Regions from separate parts of the Pseudidiomarina fusca genome, predicted to be linked through region 3. Evidence: predicted binding sites of a transcription regulator. Region 3 holds the regulator's gene; each other region holds the start of a gene.
The links. Region 3 encodes FNR, which switches genes on or off when oxygen is low (the NO sensors DNR and NnrR bind a similar motif). Its sites were predicted from a motif close to TTGATCTAGATCAA; they were not measured.

Region 1: the regulator FNR is predicted to act here: its motif matches at 1,626-1,639, upstream of ccoG (cytochrome c oxidase accessory protein CcoG).
Region 2: the regulator FNR is predicted to act here: its motif matches at 1,069-1,082, upstream of NOG12_RS06215 (OmpW/AlkL family protein).

The regions. Positions count from the first base shown of each region.
Region 1 covers NZ_JANFPJ010000007.1:6,665-11,864, reverse strand. Annotated here, with positions in the region: gene NOG12_RS04885 (hydrogen peroxide-inducible genes activator) at 1-107, opposite strand, end outside; gene NOG12_RS04880 (peroxiredoxin) at 294-845, shown strand; gene NOG12_RS04875 (carboxymuconolactone decarboxylase family protein) at 925-1,452, shown strand; gene ccoG (cytochrome c oxidase accessory protein CcoG) at 1,769-3,202, shown strand; gene NOG12_RS04865 (serine/threonine protein kinase) at 3,162-4,202, shown strand; gene NOG12_RS04860 (thiol:disulfide interchange protein DsbA/DsbL) at 4,236-4,844, shown strand; gene NOG12_RS04855 (acyltransferase) at 4,850-5,200, opposite strand, start outside.
Region 2 covers NZ_JANFPJ010000010.1:73,915-79,114, forward strand. Annotated here, with positions in the region: gene NOG12_RS06210 (MBL fold metallo-hydrolase) at 1-145, opposite strand, end outside; gene NOG12_RS06215 (OmpW/AlkL family protein) at 302-1,012, opposite strand; gene NOG12_RS06220 (c-type heme family protein) at 1,129-1,560, opposite strand; gene NOG12_RS06225 (response regulator transcription factor) at 1,565-2,104, opposite strand; gene NOG12_RS06230 (sensor histidine kinase) at 2,097-3,173, opposite strand; gene NOG12_RS06235 (hypothetical protein) at 3,323-3,691, shown strand; gene NOG12_RS06240 (TonB-dependent receptor domain-containing protein) at 3,731-4,684, shown strand; gene NOG12_RS06245 (TonB-copper family protein) at 4,657-5,052, shown strand; gene NOG12_RS06250 (YebC/PmpR family DNA-binding transcriptional regulator) at 5,101-5,200, shown strand, end outside.
Region 3 covers NZ_JANFPJ010000013.1:39,641-44,840, forward strand. Annotated here, with positions in the region: gene NOG12_RS07975 (NnrS family protein) at 1-114, shown strand, start outside; gene NOG12_RS07980 (YbaN family protein) at 111-506, opposite strand; gene norR (nitric oxide reductase transcriptional regulator NorR) at 541-2,091, opposite strand; gene NOG12_RS07990 (hemerythrin domain-containing protein) at 2,265-2,807, shown strand; gene fnr (fumarate/nitrate reduction transcriptional regulator Fnr) at 2,820-3,524, opposite strand; gene NOG12_RS08000 (TMEM165/GDT1 family protein) at 3,706-4,275, shown strand; gene NOG12_RS08005 (hypothetical protein) at 4,367-4,750, shown strand; gene NOG12_RS08010 (protein-disulfide reductase DsbD family protein) at 4,859-5,200, shown strand, end outside.

The DNA.
Region 1 (5,200 bases), on a different contig from region 3:
AAAGTGGACTGGCTGACATTGCAGGCTTGTGCAGCGCGATTAAAGTTCTGATGTTCATGTAGCGCTAACAGGTAACTTAGATTTTTTAAGCTGGGCAACTTACTCATATCGCTCTTACCTTTTCTGACTAGAAAGTATTGCGGAATAGTTCAATTAGTATTTTCGATTATGATAATCCGTTTTATTCGTTTTAACAAATTTAGTTAACCGCCTATTATAGTCTCCGAGCTGAGGCAAGCAGCCTCGTAAAAAGTTAATAACTTTATTTAACTCAGTCTGACAAGGAGACATTTATGTTAACAGTAGGCGATAAATTACCAGAATTTGAAGTGGTTGGTGTTAAACCTGGTTTCAACATGCCAGAAGAAAATGGTGTTAGCGCATTCGAAACCATTAATAACAGCAGCTTTGAAGGTAAATGGAAAATCATTTTCTTCTATCCAAAAGATTTCACGTTTGTGTGCCCAACTGAAATCGTTGAGTTCGCAAAATTAAACGAAGAGTTCGCTGACCGTGATGCAGTGGTTCTTGGTGGTAGCACTGACAACGAATTCGTGAAATTAGCATGGCGTCGTGAACACCCAGATCTTAAGAGCTTGAACCAGTGGTCATTTGCAGACAACGGCGTTAAGTCTTTAGTAGATGGTTTAGGCGTTCGTGACCAAGTAGAAAACGTAGCTTTACGTGCAACTTTCGTAGTTGACCCACACGGTGTCATTCAGCACGTATCAGTGAACAACTTGAACGTTGGTCGTAACCCAACAGAAGTACTACGTATTTTAGACGGTTTGCAAACTGACGAATTGTGTCCATGTAACCGTGCTGTTGGCGGTGACACCCTGTAAGACAACGTTACTTTCCCCACATTGAGTGACGTTCTAGGTGCCGCTTTAAGCGGCACCGTTTTTAAGCGGAGGAATTTTTATGAGCATTGCAGATTACAAACAAGGCTTGGGCGAGCACGGTAAAGATACCAAACTGAACTTGTCGAATATTTTCGGCAATGTGGATACTTCGGGTATGACCGCGACCCAGTTTTACGGAACTGCTTTATCTTTAGTTTATGCTATCGGTGATGAAGAGCTTATCGCTGCGGTTAAAACTGAAGCAGAAGGCAAAGTTGAAGATAACGTGGATGGCGCAGCGAAACTTGCGGCAACCCTGATGGCGATGAATAACATCTATTATCGCTTTTTACATTTATGCAGCGATAAGCAATTCGCCAAAATGCCGGCTGGCTTGCGCATGAATGGTATGGCTAACCCTGGCGTCGATAAAGCTGATTTTGAGTTGTACTCATTAGCTGTATCAGCCTTAAACGGTTGTGGTATGTGTATTGACTCGCACGTTGGCGTATTGTTAAAGCACAATATTTCAGCGCAAGCGATTCAGAACTCGATCAAAATGGCGGCGGTTCTGAACGCGGCAGCAACGGCTAAACGCATTGCCTAAGTTTGTTCGTCTGATGTCATATTCTCGTCACATGCACTCTTTATAGTGCCTGCAACTTCCCTGAGATCTGGTTGTTCTCTTTATACCCGGCCCCCAAGCCGGGTTTTTTTTGTCCGTAATTCAAGGATTATTGGTGGTTTATTGCGCTGGCCGCTAGACTGTATTTGGCATTATTGATTCAGATCAAAGAATAATAGAACTAATCATTCGGGTTATTTTTTATCTAGCTAAAGTATGGGCTGAAGCCGTGCAAAATGAGTCAATAGGCGTATAATCGCTGAGGAATTAGGCCACTAGCTGAGGGCGTCGTACGGTTATGGAACAAAAAGTTAAAGTGTTGGCTGCAAATCAAGTGAAAATTGAGCGGCCCGATCCAAATAAGCGCAGTAATGATTATTCTCCGCGTAATCGTATTTATGTGCGTGACGTGAAAGGCACCCTGGAATGGTTTCGCCGTGGCTTTGGTTTTATCTTATTAGCTATGTTTGCCCTAATTCCTTGGCTGCAATGGAACGGTGAGCAAGCCGTCTTACTTGATATCGCTGAACAGCGCTTTCGTATTTTTGGCTTAACCTTGTGGCCGCAAGATTTAACCATTTTGGCTTGGATAGCGATTGTTTCAGCTTTCGCACTCTTCTTTGTGACAACGCTTTATGGTCGGGTGTGGTGTGGCTTTATGTGCCCACAAACCACCTGGACTTTTATCTTTATGTGGTTTGAAAAGAAATTTGAGGGCTCACGCAATCAGCGGATGAGTTTAGATAAGCGGCCTTGGGATTTTGACAAGCTATGGCGCAAAACAGCAAAGCACGTATCTTGGGTGATAGTCGCCTTGCTGACGGCGATGATTTTTGTCGGATACTTTACCGATATTCGCTCGTTATTTACTAGTTTTTGGACTTTTGACGCGGGTTTTTGGGCCACCTTCAGCGTGATCTTTTTCGCTTTTTGTACCTACGGTAACGCAGGTTGGATGCGCGAAATCATGTGCACGCACATGTGTCCATATGCACGTTTTCAGTCAGCCATGTTTGATAAAGATACGGTTACTGTGTCTTACGATACCAATCGCGGCGAACCACGTGGTGGCCGGTCACGTAAAAAAGACCCTAAAGAGCTGGGGTTAGGCGACTGTATTGATTGCTATATGTGCGTTCAGGTTTGTCCAACCGGAATTGATATTCGTAATGGCTTACAGTACGAATGCATAAACTGCGGTGCCTGTGTCGATGCCTGTAACGATGTCATGGATAAAATGAATTATCCGCGCGGCTTGATTAGGTTTACTACCGAGCGCAATCTGCAAGGCGGTAGAACTCACAAACTACGTTTCAAAAGCGTCGGTTACTTTTTAGTGATGCTGGTGATGTCTGGCTTGTTGGTCTGGGATATTGCGACCCGAGTACCGCTAGAAGTTAACGTGATTCGCGATCGTAATCAGCTCTACACCTATAACATGGATGGTTGGGTACAAAACGTATTTACGCTGAAAGTTCTGAACAAATCCCAGTTAGCTGATGACTTTGTGATTACCGTAGAGGGTTACGATAATGCCAAACTCATGGGACAAACGGAGCTATCTATTGGTGGCGGTGATGTAGCTACGGTGCCGTTAACCTTAGCCATAGATCCTGCTGACTTACCTCCTCGCGGTAATGCGCCACAAGCTAGAGTTGAAATAAACTTTGTGGTGCAGAACAAACAAGGAGATGTGGTACAACGCCACGTTGCAACCTTCTTATATGATTGATGATGGTCAGCAAGACTTTAGCTTTACAGGGCTTAACCCAGATGTAATTGCAAACGGATTAGCGCAAGTTGGCGTTAATCCGCAATCTGGTTTATTGGCACTTAATAGTTATGAAAATCGAGTCTATCAATACCTTGCTGATGACAATCAGCGTTATGTAGCCAAGTTTTATCGTCCAGCCCGTTGGAGCGATGCACAAATTTTAGAAGAGCATGCATTTTGTGCTGAACTAGCCGCAGCTGAAGTGCCAGCAGTGGCGCCGCTGGTTCTCGCAGGGCAAACCTTGCATACCTATCAAGGTTATCGATTTGCAGTGTTTCCGAGTGTCGGTGGGCGAGCTGTAGAGCCAGGAGATCTTGGCCAGCTAGAGCGTATCGGTCGACAAATAGGACGCCTGCATGCGGTGGCGCAGCAAGGTCAGTTCCAGCATCGGCCTACTCTTAGTTTTCAAGAGTTTGTCACCGACTCTATGACCACACTGCAAGCCACAGAATTACTCCCACGTAATTTACAACCCGCATTTTGGGCTATTATCGAACCCCTCGTGGACTATTTGCGTACAGTTAAATGGGATTCTTTTACCACCCAACGATTGCATGGTGATTGCCATTTAGGCAATATGTTGCTGCGTGACGAGCAGTTAACCTTTGTTGATTTTGATGATGCGCGCTCCGGTGTGGCCGTGCAAGATTTGTGGATGATGTTAGCGGGCGACGACCGCTACGAGCGTACCTTGCAACTGCAAGCCTTAGTGGATGGTTACGAAGAGTTCTGTGAGTTTGACAAAAATCAAACGCAATTGATTGAACCCTTACGCAGTTTTCGCATCATACATTACATGGCGTGGTTAGCTCGACGCTGGAATGACGAAGCATTTCGACGAGCGTTTCCGTGGTTTGCTGAACAGCGATATTGGGAGCAGCAAATTCTGACCTTAAAAGAACAATTTGCTGCAGTGCAAGAAGAGCCGATTGATTTAGAACCAAACTTTAATCGATAATTTAATCTTTAGAACAAGTTAGGATGTTTACCCATGAAGAAGTTAATGTTTGCCGTATTGGCATTGTTCATGTTACCAGCTGCTGCACAGCAGTTTGAACAAGATGTACATTATGAAGTGATTGCTGAACAGGCAACAGATACCCCACAGGTTCATGAGTTCTTCTCTTTCTACTGTGTGCATTGTTATCGTTTTGAAGGTGTGGCAGAGGCTTTAGCCGAAGCTTACCCAGAGCAATTTAAAAAATCTCATGTATCTTTTATTAATTATCAAGGCATGGGCTTAGATATGTCGCGTGCCTACATTGTTGCGCGTCAGTTCAATAAAGAGAAAGAAATTAGCAAAGCGATTTTCTCGCGTAACTTTGCCCAGCGTAAAATGATTGGTTCAAAAGAAGATTTGCATGCCATATTTGAAGCCAATGGTATTTCTGCAAGCGATTTAGATAAAGCGATGAACAGTTTCTCTGTACGTGGTATGGCGAATAAAATGGACCGCGATGCGCAAAACCTTCAGGTAAACGCTACCCCAACGTTTATCGTGAATGGTAAGTATCGTTTAAAAACTGAAGGTTTCAGAGACAGCAACGACTTTGTTGGTGATTTTGTTAAAGCCGTTGGTTACTTATTAGAGCAGCGTTAAATCAATCACTTTGACGGCTTCGCCAGGCGCTGGCGAATGCCGTCAATAATTTTATCTTTGTGTTGCCAGCGCTGATTTAACCATTCTTGAAAATGCGTTTTATACGCCTCGTCTTGAAAATAATCCCCAATTAAATCATCAGTTACCGGTAATGTCTCAACGTGTACATAAACATCACGTAATTGCCCGGTAAGCAGCTCCCATACTGCCGGGCGCTTGTCGTTTGGATAAACGATGGTGATATCTAAAATCGCATCAAACTGCTGCCCCATAATTTGTAGTGTAAAGGCAGTACCACCAGCTTTGGGTGGTAATAAGTGCTGATAAGGGCTGTGCTTGCGTGCATGCTTATCGGC
Region 2 (5,200 bases), on a different contig from region 3:
TGGTTTTAGTGCGGCCAGATTTATAATCAAAATCAAGTACAGGGTCGATAACAGCTGCAGCTTTTTCATCGGTGCGGTGGATAACGTAGCTAAAAGTTTCGCTATCGTCGTCTAAAAAAGGTTCAACATGAATTCTAGTGCTCATTGTAGGGCTCCTGTCGTATTTAGCTAAAATGGCCTTGTTAACTATAATACGAACTCATTCGTACTTCGGCTTATCCTAAAATACATGATTTTTCACCAACTGCAACCATAAAAAAAGGCGACCGAAGCCGCCTTTGTATCGATAAGTTTCCATCGCTTAGAAACGATAGCGAATACCAGCCATCGCTACATACGGGTCGATATCTACGTTAACACGCTGCGCGGTTGCGTTGTTAATACGAACATCGGCATCGGTGTCGATATCCATTTTACTGACCATGAAGTGTAAGCCCCAATTGTCACTAATTGCAACGTTAACACCTGCTTGCAAGGCATAGCCCCAGCTGTCTTTAAGAGCTAGAGTAACGCTATCTGACGCGGTGACTGCACCTAGGCCAGTTAACGCACCTACCAACTCAGATGATGCTTGCTCATCAAAGAAAGTAGTGTAGTTCACGCCAAAACCAACGAACGGGTCAATCGCATCATTTGCAAGATCAAAATGATATTGAGCTAACAATGTAGGTGGCAATTGCTTTACTTTACCTACTTTTAAACCAGCTAAAGCTCCGGTTGCATACACATCATGGCTAAATGGTGTTGCCGCAACTAATTCTAAGGTCCAATTGGTGTTTAACTTATAGTCAAAAGTTAAACCTAGCTGAGTATTGGTATTGACGTTTACCCCGGTCGTGCCTGCGGGCAAGCCTGCTAAGCTTTCGACAACATTTAATGAGCTGCTGCTATCGTCAGGCATAACACTGATCGCACCAACATTAACGCTGAAATTGTCAGCGTTGAATTCTGCCATTGCTGGAGTTGCTAAAAGGCCTAAAACGACACTGGCTGCGATTGCTGATTTTTTCATACTGCACTCCTTGGTTGATATACCCTAAAGTTTATAAGGTTATTGGTGCGCAGATGTTGATCAGGATCAATTTTTTGCGTCAAGCCACTGTACTAAAAAGGCGCCGCGCAAATCACCTACGGCAAAGCCGGTAGCTTGATCTGCGGGATACTTCGCTTGTACTGCTTGCGCAATTTCTGGCTAACTGAGCCCCCATGACAAGCAGCACATTGCGGTTGCATTACAATCGCTTTCATATAGTACTGGTTGCCGTCACTTGATGAAAACATCAGTTCTGGTGCTGTTTCGCCTTGGTTCATCTGCGCTTGAAAGTACTCTAGCACAGCGCGCTGTTCGGCGGTGGGGGCATTGTTGGTATTGCGTACCCTCAAAGCGGTACGCGAAACTACCGCCTTTGTATCGCCTTGATTCGCAGCATTAACGGCTGCAGCGATGACGGGTGCTTGTTCATTGCATACTTGGATACCATGCACCGGGCCTTGTTCTTGCATGGCCTTCATGAGCGTAGCACTTAGTTGGCTTCCGAGTGCCTTACTCATGGCTTTCATACTGTTACTCCTTAAGGGGTGAATACTTACCTAATTTGCGTTGTAGCGTACGCCGGTGCATCCCTAAAGCTCGGGCCGTAGCGGAAATATTACCGTCGTATTCTTGCAGGGTGCGTTGAATATGCTCCCACTCTAACTGGGCAGGGCTTAGGTGATGTTCAGCCAGCTCTGGCAGTTCATCCGCATGCGAGCTCTCTGCATGTTCTAAACTTTGCAGTAGCGTCTGGGTTTGAATCGGTTTTGCTAAATAGTCTGTAGCGCCAGCTTTGATAGCAGCAACCGAGGTTGCAATACTGGCATAGCCGGTCAACACTACTAGGTGCCTAGGTTTAAATCGTTGCTGTAATGGTTTTATCAGTTCTAGGCCATTGGCATGGCCAAATTTTAGGTCCAATAGGATGTTGGCAATTGGCGACACTGTGATCTGCTTCAATTCATCTTCGCTGGCCGCCGTCATCACCTCGTAGCCATAGCGCTGCATACGCGCAGCCAGGGTTTGTAATAAAGTAATATCATCATCAATAATCAAGAGTCGTTCAGTCACTGTAGGGCTCCGTCGGTAAACGTATTTCAGCCACCACTTGAATCAGGTTCTCTGCACTACTAATGAGTTCGCGGCGCCAGCTGACTCGACCTTGAAACCTTTCAATGGTGGAATAACTAAGCAAGGTGCCTGCGCCTGCACCGCGGCTGCTGGGTAACAGCTGCTGGCCTAACTGAGGGGCCGGTGGTAATTCATCAGTGCTGCCGGTGTTGCTGATGGTTAATACCCAATCGTTACCATCTAAGGCTGCTAGCACCTCAATCGCTAGCGGATGCGCTAACGGCTCGGGCTCGAGTTGCTGTTGCGTTGCTTGCGCGGCATCGGCTGCGTTGTGCAATAAACTCAATAAGGCGGGTAATAAGGTTCGATCAGCACGCACAGCAACGGGCTGTTGTACTTGATCGTGCCAATTAGCGTGAATATCAGGTCGTGCGATAAGCAAAGCATCTTGGAGTTGCTGCAGTAACTGATGCACCTCAAACGGCATCAGCCGATGGGTACGAACATCTTCAGCAACTTGGCGCCAATCTAACAGTAAATTATGAATACGTTTGACTTGTTGTTCCGCTAATTGCAAATCTGCATCGTTGGGGTATTGCTGGCGAGCGTCTTCTAATAAGAACTGGATGGTTTGAATAGGGCTGGCTACCTCATGACTAAACTGAGCTGCGGCCGTACCTATCGATACCAACTGTTCATCACGATGTTGGCGTTGTTGCAATGAGCGAATCGCTTGTTGTTGGCGCACAATACGCACTCGCAGCCAATGTAACGTCACTCCCAGCAGCAGCGCAGCAAAAACTTGGCCATAAACCATTGCCCGATAATGGGTATCCATCTGATGATGAGTGGGTAGCTCGGCTTGCAGCTGCCACAGCTGCCCTGCGATGCCTAATCCCATCACCAGCCAGGCCAGCCGGAACGGCAGTAGTAGCATAGCTGCGGCCATTGGCACCAAGGCTAGCACCGCATAGGGGTTAGCCGCAGCACCATGCTGCCAAATCACTACACTTGCCGTTAATGTAATAAGGAGTAGCAATAAGGCTACGATGCTATCTCGTTTCGTCACTATCACCCACCTCTTTTTAGATACCTCTTAAGTATGCATGCAAATGGCAATAAATCCAGCTGCGACACTTTGCCACATCGGTATAATTTTCAATAGGTTGATAATAGCGCACACTATGACACAGACCATTGTTGGGTGAGGTATTTACCATGTTCGCAAAGTCAGCTCTCGCATTATTTATGGCCACTTTAGCAACTGCAGCTATAGCCAATGAGCCAACTCAGGATGAAACCGACAAAGACCTAGAGCGTATTATTATTACTGTGGTAAAGCCGCTCAACAGTATTGAATTAGCAAAAGATACTAAAGCGCCACAGCAACCAATACCGGCACATGATGGTGCTGATTATTTGAAGTCGATTCCGGGCTTTTCAATTATTCGTAAAGGTGGCACCAGTGGTGACCCCGTGTTCCGCGGTGCGGCTGGCTCCAGACTAACCATAGCCGGTGATGACCAAATGATCTTGGGTGGTTGTAGTGGCCGGATGGCCCCTCCTACTGCCTACATTAACCCATAGAATTTTGACCGCATTCGAATCATCAAAGGCCCTCAGAGCGTGCTGTATGGACCCGCCTCTGCCACCGTATTGTTCGAACGCGAAAATTATCAGTTTGATGCCAGCCAAAGCCCTGGCCAAGTAAGCTTGATTGGCGCCGCTTACGGTCGCCGCGAATTTAATGCCGACTACGGTATCGGCAGCGAGCTTGGTTTTATGCGCTTAAGCGCCACCCACAGTGAGGCTGATGCTTATGAGGATGGTAATGGGGTGGCTGTGAATAGTGCCTACGAGCGCTGGGGGACCGATTTACAGTTGGGCTGGACCCCGTCTGCCGATACGCTACTGATGGTAACCTTGGGCAATAGTGGTGCAGAAGCTGCCTATGCTGACCGGGCGATGGATGGCTCAGTTTTTGACCGCGACAGTGCCAGCTTGCGTTGGCGCCAAGCGTATCTCACCGATTGGTTAGCTGAGTTTGATGCACAAGTCTATTACGGCTATGTCGATCACGTGATGGATAACTACAGTTTACGAGACTTTCGGCCAACTGGCATGATGCCGAACCCAGCGGCGCGTAACCCCGACCGATACACTCGCGGTGGCCGTTTAGTTGCCACCATCGATAGCGAGTTTTGGTCTGTGCTAAAAGTCGGTTTAGACCATCAATATCATGAACACCGCAAACGCGTTAGCATGAACCAACCGCTGATGCCCTATGAAGAAAAACCAAGAATTGCGGATGCCATTTTTGAGCAAACTGGGGTTTTTGCGGAAGCTAGCTATGCCCTGACAGACCGCACCTTGCTGTTATCGGGAGTACGCTTTGATCAATGGCAAGCCCTTGACCAACGTCAGCAACTAGGCACTATGATGAGCCCAGTTGTGAACCCTACTGCCAATGCCGCGCGCGATGCTGATTTAGTAAGTGCGTTTATGCGTGCAGAAACTAAAGTTGGTCTGATAACCTATTACTTGATGCTTCGGTGGCCTACACTCATGGTAGTAACTTAACCGACCATCTTGCCTTAGCCCAACAGCCGCCGTTAGAGCTTAAGTTTGGAGCCGAATATCAGTTGCAAGATTGGACCTTTGCCGGCTTGTGGCGGGTGGTTGATAATCAACATCGTGTCGCCATTGGGCAAGGTAATATTGTTGGCAACGACTTCAAAGCGACTGCTGGTTTTGGCACCTTAGCCATCAACGCCCATTGGTCACTAAACGAGCAATTGAAGCTAAGTTTTGGCATTGATAACCTGTTGGATAAAGCTTATGCGGAACATCTAAGCAGTGCTGGAGCCATGGTTGCAGGCTTTGAGCAGATAACTCAAGTTAACGAACCCGGACGAATCTGGTGGTTTAAACTGGATTATCACCTGTAACTCAGTTTAAAATTGCGCCTTTCTAAAAAAACAATAGCGAGAGCAATTATGGGTCGTGCCTATCAAAACCGCAAAGAGTCGATGGCCAAGACTGCTGCGGCAAAAAGCAAAGTTTACAGTAAATATGGCCGCCAAATTTACGTTGTAG
Region 3 (5,200 bases):
TCCGTGTATTGGTATGCCCTAAGTGCGTTTGCTTGGGTGTTGGCCTATGGCATTTATGTACTGGTGTACTTTCCTATTCTTACCACGCCACGTCCAGATGGACGTCCAGGTTAAGAATCGGAGCCTGAATCAGGTGGCTGTTGCTCTGGGCGCAGCCACATCCATACTGCAACGGTGGCCATAATGCCAATAACTAAGCCTTTTAACCATAAAGGTGCTGGGCTAAATGCCAACATGATTGCGCTCCCGGACATCATCACCGATGCAATCACTTTGGGCCTACGCTTAATGACACCGTAGCGGCGCCAGGCAATGATTTGCGGGCCATAGGTTGGATGCGCCAATAGCTTGGCTTCTAATACCGGCCAGCCCTTGCCGCCGGCCCATGCGGCCACCAGCAGAAAAGGTACCGTTGGCATGATGGGCAACAATAAACCAATGATACCCAGCGCTAGCGTAATAATAGCTAGCGTCCGCCACAATAAAATCCGCAGCACAACCGTCATAGAGCTCCTTGCATGGCTTGGTAGTGGGCAGCTGCTATTTTAAGCCCAGCCGCTGCGCCAATTTGTGTAAGTTGCTTGCATCTATCTCTAGTATACGGGCCGCTTGGGTCCATTTGTAGTCCGCTTGCTCTAAAGCCTGCTCAATAAGCTGACGCTGCACCGCATTGAGGGTATCTTTCAAGTTCATGGTGGGAAACGCCTTGCGCTGGTTGCTCTGCAATATATCCGTGACTTGCACGCTGGCGGTGGCTGCACCAGGTAAATCCAGCAAACCAATATCGATACTAACAATATCTTCTCGTGCCGCACCTATGCTAAGCGCCTTAATCGCCGCCCGGCTGATGGTATGCTCAAGTTCGCGCACGTTGCCAGGCCAATCATAAGCCAATAAGGCATGCTCTGCCGCTTGGGTGAGGCGTAACGCTCGTACCCCAAGGCGAGCTCGGTTAAGCTCTAAGAAGTGACCGGCTAACACAGGAATATCATCGCTACGCTCACGCAGCGGTGGAATAGGTAACGGGTACACGGATAAGCGATGGTAGAGATCAGCACGAAAATCACCAGATTTTATTTGCTGCTTCAAGTCGCGATTAGTTGCCGCCACAACTCGGACATTGACGGTATGGCTACGATCGCTTCCTAAGCGTTGAATCTCGCCATTCTGCAATACTCGTAGTAACTTGGCCTGAATTGCTGGTGGCAGCTCACCTACTTCATCTAAGAAGATGGTGCCGCCATCAGCGCTATCAAACCGACCGGCCCGCTCGCTGGTTGCCCCAGAGAAGGCCCCTTTGGTATGGCCGAAGAGCTCACTCTCGGCCAGAGCCTCAGGTAACGCTGCACAATTCACATACACTAAGGGCTGCTGCGCTCGTTGTGACTGGCGATGTAACTGTCGTGCAAATAACTCTTTACCCACGCCGGTTTCACCCAGCAGTAATACCGGAAGATCTGAGCCGGCCACAACACTCAATTCTTGCATCACATTGAGCAATGGAGCACTACGCCCGATGATTTCGTAACTAGCGGAAGCCTCGCCACTAAGCGAGTATTCTTGATCGCGCCGTTGATTACGTAGGGCTCTGACGCTTTGCTCAATTTGCCCCATGCGAATCGCCGCTTCAACCAGCAAGCTTGCTCGTTGCAGTGCATGCATGGCAGCCGTATCAAAGGTTCCTGGGGTGAGGGCATCTAGGGTCAGAACCCCCCAGCATTTGCCTTCAACATGTAATGAGATCCCCATACAATCGTGTACTGCCAAATGGCCATCGGGGCTATCTTCTATAAGCCCGTCATAGGGGTCTGCGAGGTGGCTATCTGGCTCAAATCGAACCGCTTCGCGACTCGCCATAATGGTGGCTAGGCGCGGATGCTGATGCACAATAAAACGGCGCCCTAAGGCCTCCCGTGCTAAACCGATACTAGCAATGGGCTTAAGCATTTGCTGCTCTAATTTAAGCAGCACCACGGCACCACAATGAAAGTGTTGGCGTAGTGTTTTGACGACTTTCTCTAGCCGTACTACGGCAGGCTGTTCGGTCACTAAATCGGCGATCAGAGTTTCAAGTAAGGTGACATCTTGCATGGTAGATTTAACCCTTAAAGTCCTTTTTGACCCAAATAAATATGGGTTTAATTTACCATTGCAGGGAAAAACTCGATATAAATCAAAGTAGGTAGTTTTGGCATCTATTTTGCAATATCAACAGGTATTGCTGGTCCATTTTGGCCGCTTTTATCTCAAAATTAGGAGTTATTATGTCAACACCATCTACCATTCATGCAGAAGCTTTAGCCGTGTTTCAAGCCATGCCTAGCAAGCATTTAATTGATTATATTGTTGAGAATTTTCACGATAAGCATCGCGCACAGCTGCCGGAGTTAATTAACTTAGCGCGCAAAATAGAAGACGTACATAATGATCATGAAGCCTGTCCAGCAGGCTTGGCAGAATTGCTGCAAAGCATGTACCAAGAGCTAGAAAGCCACATGATGAAAGAAGAGCAAATTTTGTTTCCGATGTTAGCTGGTGGGATCTATCCAAGCGGACCTATCGCGGTGATGGAAGAAGAGCACGACCAGCACGAGCAAATGTTAGCCGAATTATTAGAGTTGACCCATCAAAACCAAGCTCCACGCGGCGCATGTGGAAGCTGGATCATGCTTTATGAGGGGTTAAATGAGTTAGTGAAAGACTTGCAGCTGCACATCGATATTGAAAATAGCATTCTTTTTAAGCAAGCAGATAAACCAGCCAGCAGTGGCCATGGTAATGGTCACTGCTGTGGTGGTTGCCAATAAGTGCTGCGTCAGTTAGTGAGCTAGCTCGCGCAAGCGGGCTGGCTCGATGATGTTAACTAGCTTGTTCTGCACATCAATCACACCTTCGCCTTGCAGTGCCGATAAAATACGGCTAATGGTTTCTACCGAGAGGCCTAAGTAGTTACCGATATCAGCGCGAGTCATGGTTAAGCGAAACGAAGTGCTAGATAATCCGCGCGCTTTAAAGCGATCGGACAAGGTGACTAAGAAGTGCGCTAAACGTTGATGGGCTGAGCGGTTGTTCAACGTGCCGAGTAGTTGTTTGCTGGAGAATATCTCGCTACTCATTAAACGCATCATTTGTTTGCGCAGGGATGGCATCTCAATCACTAGCTCATCCAGTGACACAATAGGCACTTCGCACAACATGGTGGTTTCTAGCGCTTGTGAGTAACTGCGGTGTTGACCTTCAGCTAAAGCATCAAAACCGACGAGGTCGCCAGGCAAATGGAAATCAATGATTTGCTCTACGCCATTATCGTCGATGGTGTAAGACTTTAGTGAACCGCTACGCACGGCATATAAATATTTGAGCGGCGCACCGGCATTAACTAACACGTCACGTTTATGCAGAGGCTTATGACGCTGAATAATAGTGTCTAGCCGATTCATACCCTCTTGATCTAATTGGTACGGTAAACATAGCGCTGCCATGCTGCAATTTTGACAATGTATGTGAGAAGTCAGATTAGCCATAATGATTTCCTGATTTAGATCAACATCCCTAACGAATAACTGCAGTATACGCCCAACGCCTGAAAAGTAACCTTGTGCCGATGGAGTACCTCCAATATGCCTAAGAGGGGGTAGTTGGTAGGGTTTGTGGGGTTTGCCCGATACTGTTAAAATGCGCGTCCAAACCAGCAGGAGCACCTAAGTGGATGCATTTATAACTTCAACCGTGACCGTCGCTTTAGCCGAAATAGGTGATAAAACGCAATTACTAAGCCTGTTCTTGGCGGCGCGTTACCGCCACAAAACAGCGATTATCATGGGGATATTAGTGGCGACTCTGCTCAATCATTTAGCGTCCGCTTGGCTGGGTTCATGGTTAGTGGATGTCATCCCAGCAACACTCGCCACCTATGTGGTCGCAGGTTCTTTTATAGCCGTTGGCCTGTGGGTACTGATACCCGATAAAGCAGATGATGACGAACACGAAAACGTGCGTAAATACGGCGCTTTTATCGCCACCACAGTGCTGTTTTTTATTGCTGAAATAGGTGACAAGACCCAAGTAGCTACGGTTATCCTGGGAGCTCAATACACCAGTGTATTGTGGGTTACATTAGGAACAACCTTAGGGATGATGCTTGCCAATGTTCCGATCGTGCTACTCGGACAACGGTTGATGCAAAAACTACCTCTGAATGCAGCTCGTTATATTGCGGCGACCTTGTTCGTGGTGCTAGGTATTGCTACTGCGCTAAGTCAACTCTTGGCTTAAACGTTCTAAGCCACTTTGGCGCTGGCTAAAACTTGGCCGCGCGTTGAAAACTTGCTAGTATCGGCAACAGCTAAATTAAAGAGATAACCTGATGCTTAACTGGACTGAACAACAACGCGCACGTGGCTGCCTATGGGCCGTCATGCTGGTGTTGTGTCTGTGTTTGGCGAAACAAAGTAGTTGGATTCAAGGCTGTCCATTACAACAGCAGGCGCTACCGCAGGCTAGCCTGGTGGCAACTAGCGCCACCAGCGACGCCGCTAGTGCCCTAGCTAGCGAGAGTGATTGTAGTGCCAGTGAGCAACTATTGCAGCAGGCATTACAGCAATTATTTGACCAACTGAGTGTCGGCCTATTATTAGTCGTTGCTCTGCTTTTCTCCAGCCGGCTAGGCACCACCGCGGTAACTTTGACAGTGCCACCGCCGCGGTGGCGATATCGGCCACATCTGCACTTTTGTGTGTTTCGAGAATAACCTCACTGAGTTGTCTGTAGCTGCTTGATGCAGCAAGCGAGGGGTACGACTGTTCTGTTCGAATCGGTTCAAGTAGGTACTCAGTCATAGGTTAGTTGAGATGTATAGATGAAACACATAATCCCCTTTATTTTATTGTTCATGTTGATGAGTTCTGCATGGGCACAGGATTCTACTGACTGGATAACCAGCTCAGAGCATCCGCACGTTCAAATCAAGTTAGATTTAGTGACCGCGCAAGCCGATCAGCAACAGTTGCAAGCCTTGCTAAAGGTTCGCTTAGAGAGCCCTTGGAAGACCTATTGGCGGGCGCCCGGAGAGGGCGGCATTCCCCCTACCGCAGAGTGGCAAACCAAGAGTAATATCAGTAGGGTGCAGTGGCAGTGGCCTGCTCCACAACGTTATCAAGTGCAAGGGATTGAAACGGTAGGCTATCAGGGCACGGTTGCC